Regions from separate parts of the Shewanella sp. GD03713 genome, predicted to be linked through region 2. Evidence: predicted binding sites of a transcription regulator. Region 2 holds the regulator's gene; the other holds the start of a gene.
What was found. The regulator LexA, encoded in region 2, represses DNA repair genes until DNA is damaged. The targets are predictions, from matches to a motif close to TACTGTATNNNNATACAGTA.
Positions count from the first base shown of each region.

Region 1 (10,847 bases), 3.3 Mb from region 2:
CTTGAAGCACTAATTACAAAATTTCGTCTGAAATTCAAACCTGATGAGTTAAACATAACTAATGCAGAGATGGTGCGCATGGAAGGAGTCGAACCTCCGACCGCCTGGTTCGTAGCCAGGTACTCTATCCAGCTGAGCTACATGCGCGACTTGTATCTATCTTGCTTCAATAAAATGGTGCGCGTGGAAGGATTCGAACCTCCGACCGCCTGGTTCGTAGCCAGGTACTCTATCCAGCTGAGCTACACGCGCAATTTTATCGGTAAGAAATGGCGGAGAAGGAGGGATTCGAACCCTCGATGGGAGATAAAGCCCATACTCCCTTAGCAGGGGAGCGCCTTCGGCCACTCGGCCACCTCTCCGTTTTCTTGGCGCACATATTACTGTTTGACGAAAATAAGTCAAACCCTTTTTCTGAAACAACTTCTGTTTGAAGCGTTTTTAATCACATTGCTGTTATATCCATCCAATGTGTTGATTTGCGCCAATCTTTCGGTTCAAAAAATAAAAAAGCCAGTTAAAAAACTGACTCTTCTATGTCGCTAATACTCGCCTAAGCGCCGTATTAAAAGTTACCACCTTCTGAAGGTGTACCTGATTTTTCAGATTGAATGCGTTGATAGATTTCTTCACGGTGGACAGAAACCTCTTTCGGTGCATTAACACCAATACGCACTTGATTGCCTTTTACCCCTAGCACTGTAACTGTGACTTCATCACCAATCATCAGTGTTTCGCCAACACGACGAGTCAAAATCAGCATTCGATAGCTCCTTTATGTCTTAATTCAGCTTACACACGGCACTCATCCGGTAGATGGGCATATTATAGGGTCAGCTGAGTACAAATTAATAGTATTCAATACTCAAACAGTTATTTAATTACACCTTATTTAGCTCGAAGGCGTGATGCAACGCTCGAACCGCCTTGTGTAAGTCCCTTTCATCGATCACAGTTGACAATTTACTCTCCGATGTCGAAAGTAACTTAGCATGGATTGTTTCATTACCCAATACATCTAACATCTTAGTCAATAATCCAACTTTTGCCTGTAAACCTTTGCCAACTAAAGACACTTTTGCACGTTGACGCTCAACAATCAATTGGCCTAGATCAAGACTTTCGCTTAAAAGCTCTAGCTCATGCAATAAAATATCGACCTTGGCTTCGGCCAGCATAAAACTGACACATTCGGCTGCTGAGGTTTCATTGAGCTTGAGCGGGGTAATAAACTCAACATCAATCTCAAGCCGTGCCAAGCAGGCTAATAGGGCTTGATAATGCTCACTGCTAGTAAATAAACCCTCGATGGTTAAGGTCGCGAGCGCCTTATTAATTGCAATACCTTGCACGGATGCGGCCATCGCCAGCTCTGATTCATCACCAAATTGGATCAATGTCCCATGGCCAGCCTCAAAGCTCGACAATACACGCAGTGGCACTTTAAAACGTTGTGCGTATTCAACCGAGTCGGGATGCAACACCTTGGCGCCGAGTTTTGCCATTTCTAGCATCACATCAAAACCAATCACATCGAGGCGTCTGGCACTACTATCGATATTCGGATCGGTCGTAAATACACCGGGTACATCGGTAAAGATTTGGCATTCATCGGCTTTTAACGCCGCAGCGAGTGCCACTGCCGTAGTATCAGAACCACCGCGCCCTAGGGTTGTTACATCACCATTGGGATCAATACCTTGAAAACCAGCCACAATCGGCACAATGCCATCGTTTAGCAAAGAGGTTAAGTATGCCGTATCGACACACTCAATACTCGCCCGACCAAACTGACTGTTTGTATGAATTTGGACTTGATCGCCAGTCAGGGATCTCGCGTTTATGCCGCGACGTTGTAACGCCATCGCCATTAACGCAATACTGATTTGCTCTCCCGTCGATACCAGCATATCGAGTTCCCGCGCACTCGCGCGGGGATCGATTTGCGCCGCAAGCGCAAATAGTCTGTTGGTCTCCCCTGCCATCGCAGAAAGCACCAAGACCTGCAGCTCACCATTGTGAGCGGACTTTGCAATTTGCTCGGCAACCACTTCGATGCGTTCAATCGAACCCACCGAAGTGCCACCAAACTTCTTCACAAAAAGCTTGCTACCACTAAGCTTTCGTTTTTCGAGCACAGCAACCTCTTAAGCTAAACGCTCAGTAATCCAAGGTAATACTTGAGACAGTGCCGCATCCAGATTTTCTGGCTGGCTACCACCCGCTTGGGCCATATCAGGGCGACCACCGCCTTTACCACCCACCTGTGCAGCAACCATAGCAACCAGTTCACCGGCCTTCACTTTAGCGACTAAGTCATTGCTCACGCCCGCGATAAGGTTCACTTTACCTTCTTGAGCCACACCGAGCAGGATAACGGCAGATTTCAGCTTTTGCTTTAACTCATCTTGCAGGCCACGCAGTGCACCTGCTTCAACGCCTTCAAGTTTCTTAATCAGCACATTTACGCCATTAACCACAACCGCATCACCGGCTAAATCCGCACTCGCTGCCGCAGCTAACTTATCTTTCAGTTGCTGCATGTCTTTTTCAAGTTGCTTCATTTTATCCAGTTGTGCTTTCAGCTTAGCCACAACAGATTGAGTATCGCCTTTAAGCAGTGCTGCTGCTTCTTCAAGTTGCGCTTGTTGCTGTGCCACATAGGCCATCGCCGCTGCGCCGGTTACCGCTTCGATACGGCGAACGCCCGCAGCGATACCACCTTCAGAAGTAATTTTGAACAGACCAATGTCACCGGTACGGCCAACGTGAGTACCACCACACAGCTCGATAGAGAAATCGCCCATAGTGACGACACGCACTTGTGCATCGTACTTCTCACCAAAGAGCGCCATAGCGCCTTTTTCTTTGGCTTCATCAATCGCCATTTCAGCGACTTTCAGCTCATGGTTACGGCGAATTTGGGTGTTAACTAACTCTTCAACCTGTTTCAATTCAGCAGGTTTGACCGCTTCGAAATGAGAGAAGTCGAAACGTAAACGCTCAGGGTCAACTAACGAACCTTTTTGAGTTACGTGAGTGCCCAACACTTGACGCAGTGCGGCGTGTAATAAGTGAGTCACAGAGTGGTTTAACTGAGTACGGTGTCGCAGTTTCTTATCCACTTTTGCTTCAAGTATTTGGCCAACGCTCAAGCTGCCAGCCGTTAACGTACCTTTGTGACCTGAAGCTTGACCAAACTTTTGCGTATCGCTAACAGCAAACTCAATACCTTGAGCCACTAATACGCCCTTGTCACCCACTTGGCCGCCCGATTCTGCATAGAAAGGCGTCACATCGAGCACGACTACGGCATCATCACCCGCATTGATTGCAGGAACTGACTCACCGTTTAGGTAAAGTGCTGTGACTTTGGCATTGCCTGTGAGTTCTGAGTAACCACAGAATGCAGTTTCAGCATCAATTTTCAGTGCCGCGTTGTAATCGGCGCCGAAGTTACCCGCGGCTTGCGCGCGGCTACGTTGTTCAGCCATCGCCGCTTCGAAACCTGCTTCATCGACGATAATGTTGCGCTCACGGCATACGTCGGCGGTTAAATCCACTGGGAAGCCATAGGTATCGTACAGTTTGAAGACAGTTTCACCGTCTAAGGTATCGCCCTGCAATTCGTTTAATGCGCTATCCAGAATACCTAAACCACGCTCAAGCGTACGGGCAAACTGCTCCTCTTCCGCTTTAAGGGCTTTTTCAACAATCACTTGGGTATCGGCAAGACCTTTAGCGGCATCGCCCATCACTTCGATTAGCGTCGGAACTAACTTGTAGAAGAAGGCTTCAGTTGCCCCTAACTTGTTACCGTGACGCACGGCGCGGCGAATAATACGACGCAGTACATAACCACGACCTTCGTTCGATGGCATCACACCATCGGCAACTAAGAAGGCACATGAACGAATATGATCGGCAATAACACGCAGCGACTTGTTAGATAAGTCAGTCACGCCGATGATTTCAGCCGCTTTAGCAATCAAGGCGCGGAAAATATCGATTTCGTAGTTTGAATGCACGCCCTGCATAATCGCAGCGATACGCTCAATCCCCATACCGGTATCGACGGAAGGTTTTGGCAGCGGCAACATTTCACCAGAGGCCTGGCGATTGTATTGCATGAATACTATGTTCCAGATTTCGATGAAACGGTCGCCATCTTCTTCTGGGCTACCAGGACGTCCGCCCCAAATATGATCGCCGTGATCGTAGAAAATTTCGGTACAAGGACCACAAGGACCTGTGTCACCCATTTGCCAGAAGTTATCTGAAGCGTATGGCGCACCCTTGTTATCGCCGATGCGAATGATGTTTTCAGCGGCAACACCAATCTTTTTATTCCAAATTTCAAAGGCTTCATCGTCTGTTTGGTAAACAGTCACACACAGACGTTCCTTTGGTAGCTTCAAGACTTCAGTCAGGAATGTCCAACCAAAACGAATCGCATCTTCTTTGAAATAATCACCAAAGCTGAAGTTACCCAGCATTTCGAAGAAAGTATGGTGACGCGCGGTGTAACCAACGTTATCTAAATCGTTGTGTTTACCACCCGCACGGACGCAGCGTTGGGCAGTGGTCGCACGTGTATAGCTACGTTTGTCCATGCCAAGAAACACGTCCTTGAACTGGTTCATACCGGCGTTGGTGAATAAAAGCGTGGGATCGTTGCCTGGTACAAGAGAACTACTGTCCACAACTTGGTGACCATTGCTGCGGAAAAATTCGAGGAAAGCACTTCTAAGCGCTGCTGTCGTTTGATACATGAAATCGTCCTGAATTGGGTAAGCATGACCAGCTACACCATAAGGTAGCCGTATTTCTATTTGCCCAGCATTATAAGCAGACTGAGGAAAGACGACCAGCCTTGAATAGCGATATAGGCTTAGGAATCTCATATTTTCGGTGAGTTTGCCGCTAAGACATTGCTTATCACAAAAGCCAAGCGGTAAAGAAGAGTCGATGAGGCGAACCCGCACCGCTGCCGAACGCAAAAGACAACGACAAGCACTAGCCTAGAGCTGCGAGTTTATGCCATGACGTTAGTCATCATGGTCTTCCAAAGGGTCGTAATCTAAGGCGTAGGAGACTTGTTCGTAATTAAAGCCTTGGCTCAGTAAAAACCGCACCCGTTTGGCTTTTTCTTTCGCCAGCAGCTCGCGGGATTGTGAGCCTTTGACCTCGGTGACTTTTGGGATAGCATATTTTTTGATGGCTTTAGCTTTTGCTAGCTCAAACCAATCATGATCATTTGCAGATAACGCGGCTTCGATACAATCCTTTGAAAGCCCCTTTTGGGCAATGGCTTGGCGAATACGGATAGGCCCATGACCACGGGCAATATGGCTGCGAACGAGAAGCTCGGCATAGCGCTTATCATTGATAAAACCCGATGCTTCACAATCATCGAGCACGGGATCGATATCAACGATTTCAAAGCCTTTCTCGAGCAGTTTGGAGCGGATTTCTTGGCGGGAATAGTCGCGGCGCGCTAACAGCGCGACCGCGATTTGACGGGCTGACTGGCTCAGAATACTTCGCCTGTTTCGAAATCAACATTGCCTTCGCTATTTTCATCATCAGAAGAAGATGAAGACATAGCACTTGGGTTACTCAGCAATAACTCACGCAGTGTTTTATCGATTTCAGCAGCAATTTCTGGATTTTCAGTCAGATATTTACCGGCATTTGCACGGCCCTGACCAATCTTGTCACCCTTGTAGCTGTACCATGCACCGGCTTTTTCGATCAGTTTATGAGCCACACCTAAATCGACTAATTCACCGGTACGGTTGATACCTTGACCGTAAAGAATTTGGAACTCAGCTTGCTTAAACGGCGCAGCAACTTTGTTTTTAACCACTTTAACGCGCGTCTCGTTACCTACCACTTCATCGCCTTCTTTGATTGCACCTGTACGGCGAATATCGAGACGAACAGAGGCGTAGAACTTCAGCGCGTTACCGCCCGTTGTGGTTTCTGGGTTACCAAACATCACACCAATCTTCATACGAATTTGGTTGATGAAGATTAACAGTGTATTCGATTGCTTGAGGTTACCCGCTAACTTACGCATCGCTTGGCTCATCATACGCGCCGCTAAGCCCATGTGTGAGTCACCAATTTCACCTTCAATTTCCGCTTTGGGTGTTAATGCCGCAACCGAGTCAACGATGATCACATCTACCGCACCAGAACGGGTTAACGCATCACAGATCTCAAGGGCTTGTTCACCGGTATCGGGTTGTGAACACAGTAAGTTATCGATATCAACGCCTAACTTTTTAGCATAGATAGGGTCTAGCGCGTGCTCGGCGTCGATAAAGGCACAGGTTTTACCTTCGCGCTGAGCGGCAGCAATCACTTCTAATGTCAGCGTCGTTTTACCTGATGATTCTGGACCATAAATCTCAACGATACGTCCCATTGGTAAACCGCCAGCACCTAAGGCGACGTCAAGGGAAAGTGAACCAGTAGAAATAGTCTCAACATCCATAGAGCGGTCTTCGCCCAGCTTCATGATGGAGCCTTTACCAAATTGCTTTTCAATTTGGCTCAATACCGCAGCAAGTGCTTTCTCTTTGTTTGGATCGACCTTCATTCCTGTTCCCTCATCTAGACAGTATCAGTACTGTCAAAAGTGATATTCAATTTAATAAAGCGGGTAATACAAAAAGCGAGGCTCTTTGTCATAATCTGCTGACTAGTATACTGTACAATCATACAGTATCAAGACCTGTGAATGATTTATTTTTCAGTCAGAAAATTTTCCCGTTGAGACAAGCTTTTACCGACTCGTGCTGCAGATTTGTCAGGATATCAGTGAATATCCATGGTTTAAGGGTCAATTTTCAGAAAATTATTGCTAAGATTGGCGTCAATTTATTTTAGACAGTAATAGTGCACATCCACTGATTTTTTATCCCATTACTGTACGACTTATTTCCCCGCTTTGGGCCGGCATAACGGACGAAAACGATTTAATGAATCCTATAGATACCGATGATTTAGAAAAACATACCCCTATGATGCGTCAATATTTGACCATGAAAGCAGAGCATCACGACATGCTGCTGTTTTATCGTATGGGTGACTTCTATGAACTCTTCTATGATGACGCAAAACGCGCCTCTGAATTATTGGGCATTTCCCTTACAGCTCGCGGCAAAAGTGGCGGAGACCCGATCCCGATGGCGGGTATCCCTTACCATGCAGTTGAAGGCTATCTGGCCAAATTGGTTCAAATTGGTCAATCGGTCGCGATCTGTGAGCAGATTGGCGATCCTGCTACCTCAAAGGGCCCAGTTGAGCGAAAAGTGGTGCGTATCGTCACCCCAGGTACTTTGACCGATGAAGCGCTATTGCAGGAGAGGCAAGACAATCTGTTAGCCGCGGTTTACCAAGGTAAAGTTGGTTTTGGCTACGCGACCCTCGATGTGTCTTCCGGCCGTTTCGTGATTGCCGAATTAGAGACAAAAGAGTCCCTCGAGGCCGAGCTGCAACGTACCAATCCGGTCGAAATTCTCTATAGCGAAGATTTTGGCGCGATGGAGCTATTGCACCATTTTAAAGGCAAGCGTCGCCGCCCCGAGTGGGAGTTTGATTACGATACCAGCATTAAACTGCTGCTGGCACAATTTGGCACTAAGGATTTGCACGGCTTTGGGATTACCGATGCAAGGCTTTCGCTACAAGCGGCTGGCTGCTTAATGCAATATGTGAAAGACACCCAACGCACCGCCCTGCCCCATATCAATGCAATTACCCGTTTCAATCAAACCGATACGATTGTCTTGGATGCGGCAACGCGCCGTAACCTCGAACTGACACAAAATTTGAGTGGTGGTCGAGATAACACCTTAGCAGCCGTGCTCGACAATACCGCCACAGCCATGGGCAGCCGGATGTTGCAACGCTGGATCCATCAGCCGCTAAGAGACCATGCCCTGATTTTTGCTCGCCAAACGGCCGTAAATGAATTACTCGAGACCACTGCCCATGAGTCATTGCATGAGCAGCTTAAAGCCCTAGGCGATATCGAACGTATCATGGCAAGGCTGGCGCTTCGCACCGCTCGTCCAAGGGATTTTGCCCGCCTACGCCAAGCATTAAACCTATTGCCTCAGTTGCAGCAATCACTCGCGCAGTTAAGTGCGCCCCATACGGTGAAACTAGGCCAACTTTTAGGTGAGTTTCCCGAAGAGCAACAACTGCTTGAGCACGCCATTGTCGATAACCCGCCGATGCTTATCCGTGATGGCGGCGTGATCCGTGAAGGCTACAATGCCGAGTTAGATGAATGGCGAGGCTTAAGTGAAGGAGCCACTGATTATCTAGTTCAGCTCGAGGCGCGGGAAAAAGAGCGTACCGGCATTGCCACGTTGAAGGTTGGCTACAACCGAGTGCATGGCTACTACATCGAAGTCAGTCGCCTGCAATCGCAGCAAGTGCCGTTAAATTACCAGCGTCGTCAAACCCTTAAGAATATGGAGCGTTACATCACGCCCGAACTTAAGGAATACGAAGAAAAAGTGCTGTCGAGCCAAGGTAAGGCGCTCGCCCTTGAAAAACAACTATGGGACGAATTGTTTGATTTAATCCTCCCCAAGTTGCATGAACTACAAGCCTTCGCCAGAGCGGCAGCTGAGCTCGATGTGCTGAGTAACTTTGCCGAACGTGCCGAAACTTTAGGGTATACCTGCCCAGAACTGAGCAGCGAAATCGGCGTAAAAATCGAAGCGGGTCGCCATCCAGTGGTTGAACGTGTGAGTCAAACGCCTTTTATCGCCAACCCTGTCACCCTACACAATCAACGCCGGATGTTGATTGTTACAGGTCCAAACATGGGCGGTAAATCGACCTACATGCGCCAAGTGGCGCTTATCACCCTAATGGCACATATTGGCTGCTTTGTGCCAGCTGATCGCGCCATCATTGGCCCTATCGATCGGATTTTTACTCGGATTGGCGCCTCAGACGATCTCGCCTCTGGTCGCTCAACCTTTATGGTGGAAATGACTGAAACGGCAAATATTCTCCATAATGCAACCGCGCAAAGTTTAGTCTTGATGGATGAAATTGGCCGTGGCACCTCAACCTACGATGGCCTGTCATTAGCTTGGTCTGCGGCTGAATATTTAGCACAGCAAGTCGGTGCAATGACGCTGTTTGCGACCCATTATTTCGAGTTAACGCAATTACCGGAAATTATGGCTGGCGTTTATAACGTGCACCTCGATGCGATTGAACACGAAGACACCATCGCCTTTATGCATGCAGTGCAAGAAGGTGCAGCCAGTAAGAGTTATGGTTTGCAGGTTGCGGCCCTTGCCGGGGTGCCAGCTCGGGTGATTAAGGCGGCAAAACACAAGTTACATCAACTTGAGAGCCGCGATTATCAAGTGGAAGGTGCTAATGTTCACGGCACTAGGGCACCGATCCAAACACTGCTCGCTCTGCCTGAGCCGGTGGAGAATCCCGCAGTCAGCAAATTAAAAGCCATCAATCCCGATAACCTGACCCCAAAACAGGCGCTGGATTTACTCTACGAGCTAAAACGCTTGAGTTAACACATAGAGTGAAAACTCGCGATAACATAAACGCGAAAGCATAAAAAAACGCCCTCAATATTGGGCGTTTTTTATGACTTTTTAAACTGGTTTAGGGCTAATTATCCAAGCCAAAGTTTCTAAACCTTAATCTCTAAACCTTAGTTTCTAAATAGGGCCTCTACAGAGAGGCCTTGAGCGCCCAGCAAATCACGTAGGCGTTTAAGGGCTTCTACTTGAATTTGGCGAACACGTTCACGGGTGAGGCCAATTTCTGCACCTACGTCTTCAAGGGTTGAGGGTTCATAACCCAATAAGCCAAAGCGGCGCGCTAACACTTCTCTTTGCTTGGTATTGAGTTCGTTGAGCCATTTCACCACTGAGTTTGAAATGTCTTCATCTTGTACTTTGTAGTCAGGGCCTACGTTGTCGTCATCGGCAAGCACATCGAGTAACGCCTTGTCGTTATCGCCACCTAAGGGGATATCGACAGAGGTGATCTTCTCGTTGAGCTTCAGCATACGGCTGACGTCAACACTGGATACTTGCAGTTTCTCGGCAATTTCTTCTGCCGTAGGTTCGTGGTCAAGTTTTTGCGCTAATTCCCGAGCCGTACGTAAATAGACGTTGAGCTCTTTTACCACATGGATTGGCAAGCGAATCGTGCGGGTTTGATTCATGATGGCACGTTCAATCGTTTGTCTGATCCACCAAGTCGCATAGGTTGAGAAACGGAAGCCTCTTTCTGGGTCGAATTTTTCCACCGCACGGATCAAGCCAAGATTACCCTCTTCGATTAAATCCAGCAGCGCTAGGCCACGATTATTGTACCGACGGGCAATTTTAACCACGAGTCGCAGGTTGCTCTCAATCATGCGATTACGGGATTTTTCGCAGCCTTTTAAGGCCTTACGGGAAAAGTAAACTTCTTCTTCTGCGCTAAGCAGTGGGGAAAACCCTATTTCACCTAAATAGAGCTGGGTGGCATCAAGATTTTTTTGTAGGTCATCTTGAACCTGTTGTTCGAGTCCTAGTTCTTGAACTAAATCAGCGGCAATATCCTGTTTATCGAGATCAAACTCTGCGGTATCTACGGAAAAATCTACTAGTTCTTCTGCGGCAGTGCTATTTATGCGGCTCATGATCAAATCTCCCAAACCTAATGTAAACTGCTTGAATTACTGCAATTTTTTATCCTCCATGCCAACAAGGCCCTAAACAATCATTGCTTAGGTAAATAGTTAAGTGGGTTAACAGACTGACCGTGGTAACGGATCTCGAAGCGAAGCATTA
Region 1 covers NZ_JAOCIW010000001.1:1,291,904-1,302,750, reverse strand. Annotated here, with positions in the region: tRNA gene N5E87_RS05760 (tRNA-Arg) at 71-147, opposite strand; tRNA gene N5E87_RS05755 (tRNA-Arg) at 176-252, opposite strand; tRNA gene N5E87_RS05750 (tRNA-Ser) at 271-362, opposite strand; gene csrA (carbon storage regulator CsrA) at 566-763, opposite strand; gene N5E87_RS05740 (aspartate kinase) at 882-2,138, opposite strand; gene alaS (alanine--tRNA ligase) at 2,148-4,772, opposite strand; gene N5E87_RS05730 (regulatory protein RecX) at 5,049-5,459, opposite strand; gene recA (recombinase RecA) at 5,534-6,607, opposite strand; gene mutS (DNA mismatch repair protein MutS) at 6,990-9,575, shown strand; gene rpoS (RNA polymerase sigma factor RpoS) at 9,716-10,696, opposite strand; gene N5E87_RS05710 (peptidoglycan DD-metalloendopeptidase family protein) at 10,777-10,847, opposite strand, start outside.
Region 1: recA (recombinase RecA) is a predicted target of LexA. The motif match lies at 6,716-6,735, and genes of this name have one in related genera.

Region 2 (10,847 bases):
CACTCATACTACTATGGATGAGCTTGCCGCCGCGCTCGATAACTTGAGCTACCAATCACAAGTCAAGCAAGCCGCCGGATTGCTTAGGGAGTATGAACAAGCGGCCAACGGGGTCTTTGAGGCGATTAACAACCGCAATCAAGCCATAGTGCAACTCGATAATATCGGCATCGAAATGGCGCAGATAACCTCAGATCTGCAAGACAATACCATGAAGTCTCTCTCCGAAGCGGGCGATATCGCCGCCAAGGAAGTCAGCCAAAAAATCATCTTTATCAACATTATCCTGCTGATCGCGATTCTGCTTTCCGCCTTTATTACCGTGATAGTGACCCAAAGCCTGCTGCGCACCATACGTGAAGTGGTGGCGCTACTGAATGAAATCGCCGATGGCGAGGCAGATCTCACCCAGCGCCTCCCCGTAAACGGCCATGACGAATTGACCCAACTTGCCAAAAACTTTAACCGCTTTGTGCTGCGGATCCAGCAGTTAGTGGCCGAAGTCAAAGACACGACTGTTCAAATGGTTAGCGCATCAACCCAGTTAAACAGTGTGACTCACAGTGCAACTCAAGACATGAGTTCACAGCAGAATGAAACCCAACTCGTCGCCTCGGCCATCACCGAAATGGCCGCCAGTGCCGTCGAAGTTGCCGCCAGTGCCGATACTGCCAATAAGCTCTCAGAAGATGCCAAAGCACAAGCCCTCCTCGGCCGCGAGACTGTTACCCGCGCCACTCATTCGATGAGGGAACTGGCGAGCAAAGTCGAAGCCTCGGCCACGACCATAGAACAGTTACGTAACGACAGCGATAAGATTGGTGCCGTGCTGGATGTGATCCGCGCCATTGCCGAGCAAACCAATCTGTTGGCGCTCAACGCGGCCATCGAAGCGGCTCGGGCAGGCGAGCAAGGACGAGGCTTTGCCGTGGTTGCCGATGAAGTACGTTCACTTGCCAGCAGAACGCAAGAATCGACCAAGCAAATCCAGCAAATCATCCAAACACTGCAGGATAGATCGGGCTCAGCGGCGACCATGATGGGACAAAGCCGAGAAGCCACCAACAGCACGGTCGAGCAAGTGACCCAAGTGGAATCGGCCCTCTCGACTATCACCGAAATGGTCATGTCGATCACCCACTCGGTTTCACAAATGGCCCACGCTGCCGAGCAGCAGTCTACCGTGGTGGAAGAAATTAATATGTCGATCAACAGCGTGAATGACAGCGCCTACCGCACTCTGACGGGGGTTAAACAGGCAGCAAGCTCTGCCAATGGCTTGCTGGGGATAGGTCAACAGCTGGATGGTTTAGTGAGTGAGTTTAAGGTGTAGCCAGTAGCGGATAAAGAAATAAGCGCATCGACATAAGACCATATAAAACCTAGGTATGACTTCAATAAACCTAGGTTTTATTGTCGTTTATGCTGAAATCTCTCCTCGCCAGTTTAAGATAGCGCATTTAACTTGATGACCGCGAAGGTTGCCCCTTGCGCGTCGGCAATTACCGAAAAACGTCCCACATCGGGGATATCGCTTGGCGGCACGCATATTTGCGCACCTAGCCCCTGCGCCTTAGCGGCAAAGGCATCACAATCCGCCACCACAAAATAAGGCATCCAATGGGCGGGGATCTCGCCCCATTCCGGCATCATTTTCATCATGCCTCCCATAGACTGACCGTCGATTTGCCACTCGGTGTAATCGATGCCGGGTACATGGCTAGGAAGTGCGGTCCAAGGAAACACTTGAGTGTAAAAACTGGCTTCGGCGCTAGGTTCGCGGCAGGCCAGCTCCACCCAACACAGGGTATTTTCTTCACCTTGGCGACGCGAGCCTGAGTGATTTTTTGCTTGCCACAGGGCAAAGCGTGCTCCTTCGGGGTCGCTCACCTGCGCCATCACGCCCGCTTCACCCACCACATGCGGGCCCATGTGTAATTGCCCACCCGCAGCCAGGATGGCGGCAACCGTCGCCTCGATATCCTTAACCGCAAAATAGATCCGCCAATGGCTGGGGATCTGTGGTTCCGACTCAGGGATTTGATACATGGCCCCTAAATCGTCCCCCTCCAGATTGAACAGCGAGAAATGACCATTAGGAATCGCCATTTCCACCGCATTCCAGCCAAATAGTGCATGGTAAAACGTCTGTGCGCCCTGCCAGTCATGGCTCGCCAGTTCGACCCAACAGGCCTGTCCCTGTGCATACTGAGTAATCCTCATTGCAGACTCCAATCAAACAGATAATGTGTTCGAGTTAAGCTGGAGTTTGAGCAACTGTCCAGTTTTGGCGATAAAAAGATGAATATAAAGAAAAAGCCCTCAATTTGAGGGCTTGATTCGTAGGCAAAATACTTAGGAGAACTGCGGCAATAAATTCGCCATCGCGAGTAGATGACAAGCCCCTGTCACCACGCCATATAACACCACAAGGATAATTAAGGGCGTGCCACCAAAGACTCTAAAACCTTGATGGTTAGGGAACTGCTGTCTCGATTTATAGGCCATCAGTGCTGGCACTATCACGGCCCAAACGGTTGCCGCTAAGGCTGCGAAACCAATGGCAACCAAAAAGCCATCGGGGAACAGCAAACCTAATATGGTCGGCGGCACAAAGGTGACGATTGCCGTTTTCATCCGCCCCGAGCGCGTATCGTCAAACCCGAATAAATCGGCCAAATAATCGAATAAGCCTAAGGTCACGCCAAGGAAAGAAGACGCCACAGCCAAGTTAGCAAACAGAGTTAACATGCTGTTTAACCAGCTACTTTCCATCACTTTCGACAAGGCGCCGACTAACACCCCCATATTGCCACCCTGGGCAATAATCTCACTAAATTGGCTGCGGGGAATGTTGCCCATAGTGGCGACTAACCAGCAGACATAAATGATCAGTGCGATGAAAGTGCCGACGAAAATCGCTTTGATGATGGTCGATGAATCTTTGCCATAGTACTTCACCAGACTCGGCACGTTGCCATGGTAGCCAAAACTTGCCAAGCCAAAGGGCAAAGCAGCCCACAGATAAGGCATAAAGCTTTGATTGCCATCCGGTTCAAGCAACTTAGTCACATCGATCTCGATCAGTAAATTACCAATCGCGAGGAAGAAAGTGATGATCATCCCGCCGAGCATTATGGTCGTAATACGATCCACCGCCTTGGTGCTGATCAACACGATACAGGCGAGCACAACCGCAAACACTAACCCGGCGACACTCTGGGGTAACTCAATCCCCATGCCCTGTAGGCTATGGTTAACAATCGAGCCGCCGCCACTGATGTAGGCGTAGGTTAAGATGTAGAGCACGAAGGCAATCGATACCCCATTCACGATCCGCCAAAACTGGCCTAGGGTCTCCTTGGTCAAGGTATCGAAACTCGCCCCCGGCTCGAAATGCAGGTTGGTTTCGAGCAGTAACAGCCCCGACATCAACATGCAGAACCAAATACCGAGTAACATCAGTACCGAGTAGCCAAACCACATGCCAGCGCCCACAACGGGCAAAGAAAACATCCCCGCCCCGACTGTGGTGCCAGCAATAATCATGGCACCACCAAGCAAAGACTTGCCCACCGGCTTATTCTTCGCCGCATTCATATGGTTAGCCATTAAACGATATGCTCCGCGGTCACGCTCGCTACTATGGTTTGTCTCACTGAGGCTCGAAGTAAGCTATTGGCTTGATCGCGAATGCGCTCGACGTCGGATTTATCTTCCTTCTCGGAAAAATAACCTAACTCTTTAAGCTTAACACTCAAAGTGTTATAGAGTTTCTTGTCGTAAAATTCTGGTGCAGTAATTCCATGCAGCGCCCCTAAACGTTGGGCCAGCAGATGGCTTTCAGACTCCAGCTCCGAACGCTCCATCTTAGGTCTGTGGGCCAGCAGATTGAAGATAATCGCATAGCGTTGCAAGGTTTCGCTAACGCTTCCGGCCAGCAACAACATTTGACTGGTGTGCTCGGTCACCACCGACAGCGTATCGCTTTCCTGCACTAGACCCTGCTCAATAAACAGATCCAGCACTTGATTCACATAACTTGGGAGGTCCTTGATACCCATGAATAACTCCGCCTTCAGTAGCGGATAGAAGTCACTCACAATCCCTAGGATATGGGCTCTTGAAATCTGCTTATTGTTGGTTAAGCAGCTAGCAATCAACGACGGAATAATAAATAAGTGGATGATATTGTTACGATAGTAAGTCATTGAAATCGCTTGATTCGCGTCAATAGATACTATCTCACCCAGAGGATCGGCATTGATGGAGAACTTATTCAGCTCTAAACCTTGCTGCACTAAGTGCTTGCCATCACCTTCGGCCACCGATGTAAACGAAGTGTAAGGCACACGCTTGAGCAGCGTCAGGTACAAATCTAACTGACGCTCGAGCAAGCAACGCTCTAGGGCATTTTGCTCCGACGCCAATAGCACTAAGCTGGTCAAGGTGATTGAACTGGCGGCGGCGGCATCGTTAATGCGGGTCATCACACGATTCGCTAACACGTTCACCGCAGGGGTTAACCAAGTCGGTTTTTGTTCGGGATCGTCGGCCACTTCAGTGCGCCAGTTTGGCGCCGTCTCATTCAAGAAGTTTTGCAGTGTAATCGGCTCACCAAAGTTGACATAACCTTGGCCAAAATTACCTAATTTACGAATAGCACCAAAGACTTGCCATACAGATTCTTTCTGTTTCTTCTTACCACTCAACTCTTTGTGATAAGTCGCCACTTCCATCACGTGATCATAACCTAAATACACAGGCACTAAGGTGACAGGGCGTTCGATGCCACGCAGCACACTGTTGATCGTCATGGCAATCATGCCCGTTTTCGGCGCCAATAGACGACCGGTGCGAGAGCGGCCACCTTCAGAGAAATACTCCACCGAATATCCCTTAGCAAACAACTGATCGAGGTATTCACGGAACACGGCCGTATAGAGTTTATTGCCGTTAAAACTACGGCGAATAAAGAAAGCCCCGCCACGGCGGAACAGCGGACCAGCAGGCCAGAAGTTTAGGTTAATCCCCGCCGCAATATGCGGTGGCACCATGCCTTGGTAATACAAAATGTAGGATAACAGCAGGTAATCCATATGGCTGCGATGGCAAGGTACATACACAATCTCGTGACCATCATGGTGAAGCTGGCGGATTTGCTCGGCACCTTTGATATTGATACCGCTGTAGAGCTTGTTCCATAACCAAGTTAAGAAACGCTCGGCAATACGCACTAGGCTATCGGAATAATTCGCTGCAATTTCATCAAGATATTCAATTGCTGTTTCACGAGCTTGGGTTTCGGAAATCTTCTTACTCGCCGCTTCTTCCTGAATCGCCTTGCGTAAGGATTCGGATTTCAACAGAGAGTGGAACATCGCCTGCCGATTAGGCAACACAGGCCCTGTCATCACCTTGCGTTGACGGCGGAAATGCACTCTCGCCACCCGCGCCAGTTTATGGGCAATCCCCATATCGGTGCCGTGTTCGTCGGCCATATAACGCAGCGATACCGCATTAGAAAACTGAACAAAGTTGTGGCGGCCTAAAAATAGGATCATCAGGCACTTACGTAACCAAGTTGGATTCTCGCGCTCAAGCACAGCCGCCTTCATGGTGTCGTCTTCTTTACCCGGGGTACGGCCCCAATACAGACTCACAGGCACCAGCTGAATATCTAACTCTGGCTTTTCCTTATGGACAGCCAACAAACGCATAAAACATTCGAGGAATGGCTCATTGCTGGCACGTTCGCCAAACAAAGGCTTACGCCCTTCGAGACAAACGACGCGGGGCGCGACAACGCCATTTACCACGAGCGGCTCGTAGGGGCTTGGCAAACCCAGCTTAGTGGTGATCTCGCTTAACGCAGCAATATCACTCAGGGATTCTGTTTTCATTACATAAGCAAGCGGTCTGGAGGCGTCCAGATTCAGATCGGCAAAGGGATCCTGCGGCACAACAATAGTGTGCACTAAGTGTTTTTGGATCCAGCGTAATGATTTCAACCAAAGAGAGTCTTGTTTAGGCATTATTCTTATGCAATGTAAGTACGTTCATTAGCCCCATAGAATACCAGATTCTAGGGAACATTCGCTAATACTCTCCAATCGCGTTAAAAAGTGGTTAATACTTGCACTACGAATAATACTGTATATACTAACAGTAACTGTATAGAAAAACAGGAAAGAACATGAGACCGTTGACGCCACGCCAAGCCGAAATTTTAGAGCTGATTAAACGTAATATTGCCGAGACTGGCATGCCACCCACCCGGGCCGAAATCGCCACCCGTTTGGGTTTTAAAAGTGCAAATGCTGCCGAAGAACACCTTAAGGCATTGGCGAAAAAAGGCTGCATCGAGATCATGCCTGGCACTTCCCGCGGGATCCGTCTCCCCGTTGAGGAAGAAGATAACAGCGAATCAGGCTTACCACTGATTGGCCAAGTGGCTGCGGGCGAACCTATTCTCGCCCAAGAGCATGTCGAACAGTACTACCAAGTCGACCCTAGCATGTTCCACCCTGCCGCCGATTTCTTACTGCGTGTCAGAGGTGACAGTATGAAGAACATCGGTATCCTCGAGGGGGATCTGCTCGCCGTTCATAAAGTACAGCAAGCGCGCAATGGCCAAGTAGTTGTTGCTCGCGTTGACGATGATGTAACAGTTAAACGCTTTGAAAAGAAAGGGAATCTCGTTTATCTACATGCAGAGAATGAAGATTACTCCCCAATTAAAGTCGATTTAAGTTTCCAAAGTCTAACAATAGAAGGGCTCGCCGTAGGGGTGATCCGCAATGGAGATTGGCTATGAACAAACTACTAGGTAATGCCCCGCGTCACCCCGGTTTATGGCTCGATGCGGTACGCGAAACCGATACTGACTGGCAGCATACGCCTATTATCACTATGCCCACCGAGAGCCAAGGGCGCCAAGAGCTGATGCAGCTTAGCAAGCAGTTAGCACAATTGAGCCAACAAGGCCGCTGGGTCGTGCTCATCAACCCTCCGAGTATTGGCTACAAGCAGTTACTGGCCAACGCTGGCGTGCGTATGGACCGAGTTCTCTTAGTCCATGCGAAAGATGAAGTCGAAACCCTGTGGGCCATGGAAAAAGCCTTAACCAGTGGCACTTCAAGCGCAGTAATTACTTGGATCCACTCACTCGATGCCCGCGACAATCGTCGTTTGCAAATTGTGGCCAAGAGCGCTCGCGCCATGGGAATAGTGCTCGAAGGTGTCGTAAATCACTCGACTGCGGACGCGACACTCAAGCAACCCGCTCACTTTGCCCAAGGTAGTTTTTTTAGCTCTGTTCATTAAAATTTTTGCACTGCGTATTTAGCCTTGAAAGCCGCCTCACCTGTGAATGTGGGGCTTTTTTTTGGCAATTTTTCAGACAATTAGAAAAAGAAGTGATCTTGATCAATTTTTAAACAGCAAGTATGTTTGATTCAGACGAGCATAATATATCGCCCGTTTAGGCAAAAAATATCGACGATTTATCGAATATCTCTTGCCCACAAAAATCGAGAATAATGGGTTTATTCAGCAGTATGTGCCAGTGTGGCTAATACCAGCAGTAACAATACTTAATCAAAAGTAAGCCGCCAACGCACGTTGAAGTCAGAGAAGCTTTTTTGGGAACTGAAGAGTTTGCATAGAGTTGAGACTTACTGTGTTGCTCTTCTTTGTAGTTGCTATTCGCAATTGGCAGAGGAGAAGTCTTGTGAAGCAATGGTTGTATTGTTTACTCGTGGTGCTATTCGCCCCACAGTTGGCCGCAGCGGACATGCGGTTCAACATGACCCCCGGCGTAACAGAAATCAGTGACAAGGTTTATCACCTGCACATGACGATTCTGTATATCTGCTGCGCCATAGGCCTAGTGGTTTTTGGCGTGATGATTTATGCCATGATCAACCACAGGAAATCAAAGGGCGCGGTCGCGTCTCACTTCCATGAGAGTACAAAAGTCGAAATCGCGTGGACGATTATTCCTTTTGTCATTCTGATCTTAATGGCGATTCCTGCCACGAAAACTCTGATTGCCATGGAAGATCCCAGCAATGCCGATCTCACAGTAAAAGTCACTGGCTCTCAATGGAAATGGCATTATAGCTACTTCGATCAAGATATTGATTTTTACAGCATTCTCGCAACCCCAAGACCTCAAATCGAAGGTAGTGAAGCTAAGGGTGAGCACTACTTACTCGAGGTCGACAAACCCCTAGTATTACCGGTCAATCGTAAAATCCGTTTCTTGATGACCTCAGAGGATGTTATCCACTCATGGTGGATGCCCGCCTTTGCCGTTAAAAAAGACGCTAACCCAGGTTTTATCAATGAGGCGTGGACCCGTATCGACAAACCCGGTATTTACCGTGGCCAATGTGCCGAGCTTTGCGGTAAAGACCATGGTTTTATGCCGATAGTGGTGCAGGCATTACCCGAAGCCGAGTTCGATGCTTGGGTTGAAGAACAAAAACAAGCCGCCAATGCCGCAGCGCAAGCCGCACAAGCCGCGTTATCGCAAACACTGACTAAAGAAGAGCTGATGGCTCAGGGTGAGCAAGTTTACCTCGGTCACTGCGCAGCCTGTCACCAACCTAACGGTGAAGGTTTACAGGGGGTATTCCCACACCTCAAAGGCAGCCCCATTGCAACCGGGCCACTGAGCGGCCATCTTGAAATCGTGCTCAATGGTAAAGCAGGTACGGCTATGCAAGCCTTTGGCAAACAATTAACGGCCCAAGAAATTGCCGCCGTGATTACCTATGAGCGTAATGCGTGGGGCAATGACACGGGTGATGCGGTGCAAGCCAAAGACGTTGATGCCCATAAATCCGGTGGCACCAATAGCGAACCAGTAGCAACGACTCCGCCCCCCGCAACCACCGATGCGCCTAAGCCAGCGACAGAACCTACCGCCAGTGTCGACCCCGCGAGTCTCCCCACGCTTAGCCATGATGAACTAATGGCCGAAGGGGAAAAAACCTATGCCACGATTTGCGCCGCCTGCCACCAGCTAACGGGTGCAGGTATGCCTCCCGCCTTCCCCGCCCTTGCTGGTAGCGCTATCGCAACGGGTCCGATCGCCAATCACATCGACATAGTGATGCACGGTAAACCGGGCACGGCGATGCAGGCATTTGGCACACAACTCACGCCACAACAGCTTGCCGCCATCATTACCTATGAGCGCAATGCGTGGGGCAATAATACCGGCGATACAGTGCAACCCGCTGATATTGCTCGCCATGGACAGTAGGGGATTAAGATGAGCACACTGACTCAAGATCAAATTGCCGCCCATGATGAACACCATCACGGTGCACCTAAAGGCATCATGCGCTGGTTACTCACCACCAACCACAAGGACATTGGCACCCTGTACCTGTGGTTTAGTTTCATAATGTTTTTAACTGGTGGTGCTATGGCCATGGTGATCCGCGCCGAACTCTTTCAGCCCGGATTACAACTCGTTGAACCTAACTTCTTCAACCAGATGACCACAGTACATGGGCTAATCATGGTATTCGGCGCCGTGATGCCAGCCTTTACAGGGCTGGCTAACTGGTTGATCCCCATGATGATTGGCGCGCCCGATATGGCGCTTCCACGGATGAACAACTGGAGTTTTTGGATCCTTCCCTTCGCCTTTACCATATTGTTGAGCTCATTGTTTATGGAAGGTGGCGGCCCTAACTTCGGTTGGACCTTCTACGCACCACTCTCGACCACTTACAGCCCTGACAGCACAGCATTATTTGTCTTCTCGATTCATATCATGGGGATAAGTTCGATCATGGGCGCCATCAACGTGATCGTAACCATAGTCAACCTACGCGCTCCCGGCATGACGTGGATGAAGTTACCGCTGTTTGTCTGGACCTGGCTGATTACCGCCTTCTTGCTGATCGCCGTCATGCCAGTGCTCGCAGGCGCCGTCACTATGGTGTTAACCGATAAGTTTTTCGGTACTAGCTTCTTCGAGGCGGCAGGCGGCGGCGACCCTGTGATGTTCCAGCATATCTTCTGGTTCTTCGGTCACCCCGAAGTCTACATCATGATTCTGCCTTCCTTCGGCATTATCTCCGCCATAGTTCCGGCTTTCAGCCGTAAACCATTATTTGGCTATTCATCCATGGTGTATGCCACGGCGAGTATTGCGATTCTGTCCTTCCTCGTGTGGGCGCACCATATGTTCACCACCGGTATGCCCGTGTTTGCCGAGTTGTTTTTTATGTACTGCACTATGCTGATTGCCGTGCCGACTGGGGTAAAAGTGTTTAACTGGGTAGCGACCATGTGGCGCGGCTCACTGAGTTTTGAAACCCCAATGTTGTTCGCGGTGGCCTTTATTATCCTGTTCACTATTGGCGGCTTCTCGGGTTTGATGCTCGCCATCACACCAGCCGACTTCCAATACCACGATACTTACTTTGTGGTGGCTCACTTCCACTATGTGTTAGTCACGGGTGCGATTTTCTCCATCATGGCGGCGGCCTATTACTGGCTACCTAAATGGACCGGCCATATGTACAGCGAAAAGCTCGGCCAGTGGCATTTTTGGTGCTCGGTGATTTCGGTCAACGTGCTGTTTTTCCCGATGCACTTCTTGGGTCTTGCGGGTATGCCAAGGCGTATTCCCGATTACTCGATTCAATTTGCCGATGTAAACCAAATCGTATCGATTGGAGGTTTTGCCTTCGGTCTATCTCAGCTGATTTTCCTCGTGCTGGTGATTAAGTGCATTCGGGGCGGTGAAAAGGCGCCCGCCAAACCTTGGGAAGGCAGCGAAGGCTTAGAGTGGACCCTACCCAGCCCCGCACCCTACCACT
Region 2 covers NZ_JAOCIW010000001.1:4,638,884-4,649,730, forward strand. Annotated here, with positions in the region: gene N5E87_RS20295 (methyl-accepting chemotaxis protein) at 1-1,333, shown strand, start outside; gene N5E87_RS20300 (VOC family protein) at 1,447-2,223, opposite strand; gene mtr (tryptophan permease) at 2,356-3,612, opposite strand; gene plsB (glycerol-3-phosphate 1-O-acyltransferase PlsB) at 3,612-6,035, opposite strand; gene lexA (transcriptional repressor LexA) at 6,197-6,817, shown strand; gene N5E87_RS20320 (SulA-like leucine-rich domain-containing protein) at 6,814-7,326, shown strand; gene coxB (cytochrome c oxidase subunit II) at 7,733-9,274, shown strand; gene ctaD (cytochrome c oxidase subunit I) at 9,284-10,847, shown strand, end outside.